Regions from separate parts of the Sphingobium sp. BYY-5 genome, predicted to be linked through region 4. Evidence: predicted binding sites of a transcription regulator. Region 4 holds the regulator's gene; each other region holds the start of a gene.

Region 1 (2,200 bases), 900 kb from region 4:
AGGGGGACACCCCTCCACCGCCTGCAGCGGTCCCCCTCCCCTTACAGGGGAGGATTTTATGGCTCGTCCCCGTCACCCACGCTCAGCGAGCGGCTTGCCAAACACCCCGATCGCCAAACGAAAACGCCCCCGGCGCAAGGGATGCCGGGGGCGTATCCAGGATGCTGTCGGGCACTCCAGGATCGGGATGAACTCTCTGGACAGAAACGGCGCCACAGGCGGTGAACCGTCCCTTAACGCCCACCATCATAGCGACATGACGGGGCCGGTGACGGGCAGTTCGATGATCGGCCTTCGCCGGACGCCGGGCGGCATGGCCGGGCGACCAACCACCCACGACCGCCGACCAACGACATCAATCGACCGGGGGCAATCCCGCGACGCGCAGCGCTTCGGCCAGATAGGCGGCGAAGGCCGCCTCGCGCACCGGCGCGCGCTGCCGCATCCAGGCGAGCGCCACCAGCGGACGCCAGGCCGCCAGTGCTTCGGGGTCCAGCCCGGACAACGCCCGATAGCGCCGCTCATACCAGGCGCAGGCCGCATCCCGCACCGCCGCCTCCACGCGCCCGACATCCTCGCCGCGCCCAAGCCCGAAGCGCATCACCATCTCCGTCCGCACCACATCGGCCGCGATCATGCCGCGCGCCGCCCGCGACCAGTCGATCACGCTCACCCTCGCCCCCGTCGCCTCTTCGGTCACGATCAGATTGCCCAGGTGCAGGTCGCCATGCGTCAACCCATAGCCTTCATGAAGCTGCACCAGCCGCTCGATCGCCGCCGCGCGCAGTGCATCGCTTATCGGCGCGAACTCTATATCCTGCATCAATATCGCCTTGCGGCTGCGCAGCGCGGGCACCCGGCATTGCTGAAGCTGCTGCTGCAACCGGGCCATCTGCTCCAGCGCCCAACGCGCCCGCTGCGGACGGCGCGCGATATAGGCCAGCAGGTTGGGACCACGCACTTCCGCATAGACGATGCCCTGCCGCCCGGCCACCGCTTCCAGGCCAAAGACGCGGGGCGCCGGCAGGCCCATCGCCTGAACCACGCGCGCAATCTCATATTCGCGCGTGACGATGCCGGGATCGACATCGGCGTGAAACAGCTTGAGCACGCGCCCGCCATCCATCCGGTAAACCTCCGCGCTCGCGCCGGCGGCGATGAAGGTGGAAGGATCAGGCAACGTCATCGCCCGCCTCTGCCCGACCCGCTCCGGCTTGGCCAGCCTCTTCCCGGCTTTGCGGCGGAATCTCCTTCAAGCCGCTTGCCCCGCACCCTCCGAACAAATAAAGAACGAAACAATGAGTCTCCTCCCCTTCCCGCCGCAGAGGTTTTCCGCATGTTGACCCACATTTCCGTCCGCGGTGCGCGCGAACACAACCTCAAGGGCGTCGATGTCGACCTGCCGCGCGACAGTCTGATCGTCATCACCGGCCTGTCCGGGTCGGGCAAATCGTCCCTCGCCTTCGACACCATCTATGCCGAAGGGCAGCGCCGCTATGTGGAGTCGCTCTCCGCCTATGCGCGTCAGTTCCTTGAGATGATGCAGAAGCCTGACGTCGAGCATATCGAGGGCCTGTCGCCCGCGATCAGCATCGAACAGAAGACGACCAGCCGCAACCCGCGCTCCACCGTCGCGACCGTGACGGAGATATACGACTATATGCGGCTCCTGTGGGCGCGCGTCGGCATCCCCTATTCGCCCGTCACCGGCCTGCCCATCAGTGCGCAGACCGTCAGCCAGATGGTCGACCGCGTGATGCTCCTGCCCGAAGACACCCGCTTCTACCTGCTCGCCCCAGTGGTGCGCGGCCGCAAGGGCGAATATCGCAAGGAACTCGCCGAATGGCAGAAGGCAGGCTACACCCGCGTCCGCATCGACGGCGAAATGTATCTGATCGAGGACGCCCCCGCCCTCGACAAGAAGTACAAGCATGACATCGAAGTCGTGGTCGACCGCCTCGCCGTCGCCCCCGACATGGGCACGCGCCTAGCCGACAGCTTCGAACAGGCGCTGAAACTGGCGGACGGTCTGGCCTTTGTGGATCTGGCGGACGGGACCTTGGCGGACCTTGGCGCCGCCCCCTCCTCCGTTCGGGCTGAGCTTGTCGAAGCCCAGTCCTTCTCTTCAGAGGAAAAGAACGGCCCTTCGACAGGCTCAGGGCGAACGGGAATGAAAGGTAGCGCGGTCCCCGCCAACCGC
Region 2 (2,200 bases), 810 kb from region 4:
CCGCTGGAAAGACGCACGACCAGCGCCTGAATTTCGACCAGCACGGGCCGCGTGCCTTCCAGCGCGGGAAAGACCGTCGCGCCCGTCACCGTCTCATCCCGGTTGGTCAGGAACAGGGCGGACGGGTTGGCGACTTCCTCCAGCCCTTCGGCCACCATGGCGAAGACGCCGATCTCATCGGTGCCGCCGAAGCGGTTCTTGACCGCGCGCAGGATGCGATATTGGTGGCTGCGCTCGCCCTCGAACGCCAGCACCGTATCGACCATATGCTCCAGTACGCGGGGACCGGCGATACTACCGTCCTTGGTGACATGGCCGACCAGGATGAGCGCGGTGCCGCGCTGCTTGGCGAATTTGATGAGTTCCTGGGACGCAGCGCGCACTTGGCTGACCGTGCCCGGCGCCCCTTCGATCAGGTCGCTGTGCATTGTCTGGATCGAATCGATGACGAGCAAGGCGGGCGGCGGCCCTTCGCTCAGGGTGGTGAGGATGTCGCGGACGGAGGTGGCGCTGGCAAGCTGCACCGGCGCATTGCCCAGCCCCAGCCGTTGCGCGCGTAAGCGAACCTGATCGGCCGCCTCCTCACCACTGATATAGGCGACCGACAGCCCGCGCGCGGCAATGCGCGCCGCCGCCTGGAGCAGCAAAGTCGACTTGCCGATGCCCGGATCGCCGCCGATCAGCGTCGCCGACCCCGTGACGATGCCGCCGCCCAGCGCGCGGTCGAACTCAGCGATACCGGTGCTGGTGCGCGGGGGCAACGCCACTTCGCTGTCGAGGCTGACCAGCGTGATTGCACGGCCGCCATTCTGCAGGTCGTGGCGCGCGGAAAAGACGGTCTCGGCCGCTTCCTCGACGATGCTGTTCCATTCGCCGCAATCATCGCATTGCCCCTGCCACCGGCTGGAGACGGTGCCGCATTGCTGACAGACGAATTTACGCTTTGCCTTGGCCATGGTTGAGGCATATCAGAACATATACGGAACACAATAGCGGCGATCTTCTCCAGTTCCGATAGGATTACGATTACGCATCGGCGTGCAATTGCGATAGGTTCTGATTCGCCTGGGTGGGGAAGACGATGGGGTGGCGCACCAATCTGCTGCTGGCGGCATGTTGCCTGTCCAGCGGCTGCACGATCGTTCGCATAGAAGGCGCGGACCCGCAAACGCGAATCGTGCCGGGAATCGTGCGCGTGAAACCAGCAAATGCGCAATCCATGCTGCTGGTCCGATCGGCAGGCCTGGGGGTCGTGGCGCAAAGCCAGGGGACGACGCTGGGCTATGCCGCCGAAACCGCCGCCTATGTGCAGGATTCTCAGCGCTGCACGATCATCCTGTTCCAGCCGAAAGCGGCCGATGTGGAACGGCTGGTGCAGGCGCTGGAGGCGGGCGGCTTCAACGGAACTGACTTATGTCTGGGGGGAGAAAAGCAGTGAGCATCGTTCAAAAACATCTGTACGCTTCGGTGTTGGCGCTGGCTCTGGGCGGCTGCGCCCAATTGCCGCAGGCGCCTTTGGTCTATTCATCGAAATTGCAGGTGGGCCTGCAACTGGCCGCCGCCACGGCCGACACGCCCGGCACCGAATTTTCCTTCGGCATGAAGTCGCTGGATGCCGCCTATGTCCCGGTGGCGGTCGCCCGGCCCTGCGCCCGCAATCAGCCGTGCAGAACGGACCTGGCCCTCATCTTCGGGACCAACAAGGTCGACAACAAAGACGAGACCAGCAACGATCCGGTCGATCGCGCCTACAAGGACAAGCAGGGCGCCGAACGCGCCATGCAGGAACATATCCTGGCCCAGGCCAATGCGCAGCAGGCGCAGGAAGATACCCAGAAGATACTGGACAAGGCCAGGGAACGCGACCGGATCAACGGGTTGGCCGCAGCCGCGACAGCGGACGACCAGGTCAGATTGGCCGGCATCACCACGGAGTTGGGCGGGCGGACAACCGCTACCCTGACAAACGATTTCCAGACCAGGCAGGCAGAGGTCAACCGTCTTTCCGGACTGACCAAGACCCTGGAAGGAAATGTGAGCGCCAAGGCGAAGGATTATTATGAGATCGCCACCAAGTTCGGTCGACTTGCCAAGAGCGATGACAAACGCGATGCCCTGTCGGTGTTCGGCAGCTTCAACACCGGGGTCGCGCTGGCGCAGAACGACAACAAGCCGAAACTGGGATTGGGGATCGGGAAAC
Region 3 (2,200 bases), 1.4 Mb from region 4:
AAATGCCATAGGCCAGGGCGATTCCGGCGCTGACTCCGCCCATCTTGTTGGCGAAAATATGCCAGGCCCCAAGCACGAATATAATCCGCATGGCCAAATGGATCAGGCCAACGGGATGGCCCAACGTCCAGGAAAAGATGACCCAGTGCAGGGCAAATCCGATGCCGACGCTGATCGGAAACAGCGCAGGTGCATAGATCCACACGGGGATGTGAATAGCCCAGGTCGACAGCGCCATGATCCTTGCCATGGCCGATAGCTTGAAAAGCGGGTTTTCCGGCGGGGACCCCATCTCCTCCCCCCTTATCCGACCGATCGCAAGGCCAACTGGCAAGATCGCCCAGAAACACAGTGCCAATGTGAGGTTATGGCCTTCGCGGGGAATGACCAGGCTGAGCAGCGCGGCGATCGAATAGACGATGATGCCCGTCATCGGCAGGGCCAGAGATCCCTTGCGGCGCACGATGAAATCCGTCCGCATTTGCATGAAATCCATCGCCGTTCCCCCTACCCGTCGACTGCCGCTCTCCATTGTCGCACTGTTTCGTTCCTGAAGAAACAGGCTTTGGGCCATGTGACAGGATCGATCCGCACAGGCTTCGTTCCTACCACCCCAATTCCGCCGCATGATCTGGGTCCGCCAGCGCGGTCAGCCGCCGGGCGGCGCGGCGGGCAAAGCGCAGCGTCTCCGCCTTGCGACGTGCGGCCGCCAGCGGCTCGACCGGCGCGGGGCGGACCAGTTCGGCGTCATATTGGTCGGCAACGATCAACCCCGTGCGCGTCGGCCACAATGCCTCGCTCTCGAACGGGCTGAGATCGAACCCCGACGGCACCGCCCAGAAGAAGCGGTCGCAATAGTCGAAATAGTCGGGCCATTTCATGTCGCCCAACAAATCCGCGCGGCTACACTTGATCTCGACGATGGTAAGCCGTCCGGCACTGTCGATCGCCATGATATCGGCGCGCCGGCCATTGGGCAGCGGCACTTCCAACATGCCGCTCATGTCATGGCGGAAAAAGAGGCGCAGCGTTCCCCGCGCCACCGCGAGCGCGGTGCCATCAGTCAGGGGGGAACAGACGTCGTCGGGGGCGGTACTCATGCCCGTGATCCTAGAACATTATAGGAACAAATGAAAAGGCCGATTCGGATTTCCGAACCGGCCCCATATTTTTCGTTCCCACGCCGTTTCGGCGCGGCTTCTATCTCAGCGATAGAAGATATGATTGTCGATCGACGCTAACTTGGTCTTGCCCCAGGCCGGCGACACGCGACGGGCGTGGAAGAAGAGCGCGCCTTCGGCCCGGCTGTCCCAGCTATCGTCCATGGCGATCTGGGCGATAGCGACCGCCTCCCGCCAGCTATCGCTGTTCTCAGGGATCGGCGGCATCGAATGGCGGCGCACGAAACTGAACTGGCTCGGCTGGTAGACGACGCCGCACAGGCTGTTGGCGAAGCGGCCCGACTTGACGCGGTTGATGACGACACGCGCGACGGCCAACTGGCCTTCCAGGCTTTCGCCCTTGGATTCGAAATAGACCGCTCCGGCCAGGCACTTCATGTCGCCATCCAGCTTTTCGGGTTCGCCTTGGGCGTCGACCAGAGCAGCGAGGCTGTTCGCCTGATAATCGGAATCGGTGGAAAAGCTGTTATCGGCCTTCGGAGCCGAAGCCAGCGGCTGCGCGACTTCGCGCGGCGCGGCAAAGACGACGGCGGGCTGTGCGCCGACCTGGGCCGTCTGGGGCAGGGAAGCAATCGAGGTGATGGATTCACCGGCGATCGACATATCGGAAGCAGTCACCGCAGCGGCGGTGGACAAAACAAAGGCTGCGAGGATCGCAGCTTTCAAACGAAAACTCATCTTAGCTCAAAAACATGCGGTTCTTGGCCTGGGCGTCGTCATTTAACGCATATTCTTCGCGACGACCGGCCGCCCCCCGTCTGCGTGTTTACCGCGCCCGCCCCCCAATGGGCGAATTCGGCAACCTGCGCGTTGGCGTCGCGCGCCTCTGCACGGCTCATGACGATGTGTCAACGATCAGCAGATTGTTTCAGCGGCGAAGCGTTCCGCTTCCGGGACATCAAGTTCGATCAACCACAGATCGGGGTCCGCCCTGCGCCGGCGTACCATATATTGCGCAAACGCCTCCGCTCCCTCTGCGGGGGAGGGGCCGCAACGCATCAACGCATAGCCGCCCGCAA
Region 4 (2,200 bases):
ACCATGGGCATGGCATTGTTCGGCATGACGATCATTGGATTGCTCTGGTGCCTGTTATGGCGAACGGGTGTGCGTTGGGTTGGGCTTGTGCCGGTAGTAATCGGTATCGTCGCGACCTTTGCCGCGTCGCCGCCCGACATTTTCATCACCGGCGACGGGCGGCATGTGGCGGTGCGGGCCGGGAAGGGGATGGCGATTCTCCGGGATCGGGCGGGCGACTATGTTCGTGACGTCCTGTCCGAAAGCGCGGGCTATGACGGGGCGCTGGAGGCCATTTCGGCGTTGCCGGAGGCGCGATGTTCGCCGGACCTTTGCGCCGTCAGGCTGAAGGACGGGCAAGGCCGCAACTGGCGACTGCTCTTCACCCGCAGCGACGTGCTGATCGCCCGGCAGGATTTTGCGCGGGATTGTGCGGCGGCGGATATCGTCGTCAGCGATCGCGGTCTGCCGCGCTGGTGCCGTCCGCGCTGGATGAAGATCGACCGCCGGTTGCTGATGCGCACCGGCGGCCTGTCTATCACCCTGAAAAATGGCGAAGTTCACACCGTCCACCGGCCGGGTGACGGGCATCCCTGGATCGTGCGTCCGGGAAGACCGAAATCTTAATTATAACGGCGCAGCAGACCGGCCAATTTACCCTGGATGCGGATCTGGCGGGGATCGTAGATTTGCGGTTCATAGGCGGCGTTGGCCGGGTCGAGCCGGACCTTGCTGCCTTCGCGGCGGAAATATTTGAGCGTGGCTTCCGCTTCGTCGATCAGCGCGACGATGATCTGGCCTTCGCGTGCGACTTCGGTGCGCTGGATCAGGGCAAAGTCGCCGTCGAGTATGCCAGCCTCGACCATCGAGTCGCCTGACACTTCCAGCGCATAATGATCGCCCGCGCCGAGCAGGGCGGCAGGGACGGAGAGCATGGTCTGCCCCTCCATCGCCTCGATCGGGACGCCGGCGGCGATGCGGCCGTGCAGCGGGATTTCGATCACGTCATTGGCTGCGACGGGCAGAATGGACGGCGGAGTGGGTGCGGACCTGGGCTGGGGCGCGATGACCGGCGCGGTCGCGCGATGCATGGCGTCGGGCAGTTTCAGCACTTCCAGCGCGCGGGCGCGGTTGGGCAGACGGCGGATGAAGCCGCGCTCTTCCAGCGCGTTGATAAGGCGATGGATGCCGGATTTGGAACGCAGGTCGAGCGCGTCCTTCATCTCCTCGAACGAGGGCGACACGCCGCCCTCCTCCAGCCGAGTTTGAATGAAGCTCAGCAATTCCTGCTGTTTGGGCGTCAACATCGCTGCGGTCCTCCGTGGAACGTATGAAGAACGCATAGGAAACACATCGGGATTAGTCAAGCGTTGAACGGCTGGTCGCATTCGGAGGAACAGGCGCTGCAACCAGGGGTTCTGCCTTCGCCCTCCGCAAAAGGGCTATAGGAGAGTCACAATGCCTAACCAGAAGGATCAGGACAAGCACCAGCGTCGGGATCAGCAGGGTAGCGGCGGTCAGCGCGACCGTCAGCAGCAGCAGGAGAACCGGCAGGGCCAGATGGGCGATGAACGTCGTCAGGATCAGGCGCCGGGCAACAAGCAGCAACGCTGATTGTCCAGATATATCACCGGAAAAGGGGCCGCGCGACGGCCCCTTTTTCATGGGATGGGCAGTATAGCGACTCGTTCACCTGGTTGGGCGGCGGGCGATCCGGCGGGCCGCAGGATGAGGCAGTCGGCCATGGCCATGGCGGCGGTGGCGGCGCTGTCCTGCGAGGTGACGGAGACGACGCCGTCCGGGCTGCGCCAGGCACGGAGATAATCGTCCCGCTCGCCGGTGGCGGGCAGGGGGGAAGCGAGCAGCGCTTCGCCCATCGGCGGCAGCGGATCGGCCGCACCGCAGATATGGCGCACAAGCGGCAGCAGGAACAAGGTGCCGGTGACAAAGGCCGATACCGGATTGCCCGGCAGGCCAAGGAACAGCGAGTCGCCCAGGCGTCCGGCCATCAACGGTTTGCCGGGGCGCATTCCGATCTTCCAAAAATCGAGCGAACCGCCTGCCTTGGCAAAGGCGGGGCGGACTAGATCATGATCGCCGACCGATGCGCCGCCGGTGGAAACGATGATATCGGCTTCGGCGGCGCGCTTCAGCGCGGTGACCATGGCGTCGAGATCGTCGGGGACAATGCCGAGGTCGATCACGTCGCAGGGCAGGCCAG

What was found. The regulator LexA, encoded in region 4, represses DNA repair genes until DNA is damaged. The targets are predictions, from matches to a motif close to GTTCCNCNCTTGTTCT.
Region 1: the regulator LexA is predicted to act here: its motif matches at 1,277-1,292, upstream of uvrA (excinuclease ABC subunit UvrA).
Region 2: the regulator LexA is predicted to act here: its motif matches at 971-986, upstream of radA (DNA repair protein RadA).
Region 3: the regulator LexA is predicted to act here: its motif matches at 1,113-1,128, upstream of MOK15_RS12385 (MmcB family DNA repair protein).

What each region holds. Positions count from the first base shown of each region.
Region 1 is NZ_JALEBH010000001.1:253,212-255,411, reverse strand. It holds gene MOK15_RS01280 (aminoglycoside phosphotransferase family protein) at 356-1,186, opposite strand; gene uvrA (excinuclease ABC subunit UvrA) at 1,337-2,200, shown strand, end outside.
Region 2 is NZ_JALEBH010000001.1:343,088-345,287, reverse strand. It holds gene radA (DNA repair protein RadA) at 1-956, opposite strand, end outside; gene MOK15_RS01705 (hypothetical protein) at 1,082-1,438, shown strand; gene MOK15_RS01700 (hypothetical protein) at 1,435-2,200, shown strand, end outside.
Region 3 is NZ_JALEBH010000001.1:2,573,919-2,576,118, reverse strand. It holds gene MOK15_RS12390 (hypothetical protein) at 1-496, opposite strand, end outside; gene MOK15_RS12385 (MmcB family DNA repair protein) at 606-1,100, opposite strand; gene MOK15_RS12380 (cell wall hydrolase) at 1,206-1,859, opposite strand; gene MOK15_RS12375 (DUF1491 family protein) at 2,037-2,200, opposite strand, start outside.
Region 4 is NZ_JALEBH010000001.1:1,157,874-1,160,073, reverse strand. It holds gene MOK15_RS05505 (ComEC/Rec2 family competence protein) at 1-606, shown strand, start outside; gene lexA (transcriptional repressor LexA) at 603-1,286, opposite strand; gene MOK15_RS05495 (hypothetical protein) at 1,438-1,593, shown strand; gene glp (gephyrin-like molybdotransferase Glp) at 1,641-2,200, opposite strand, start outside.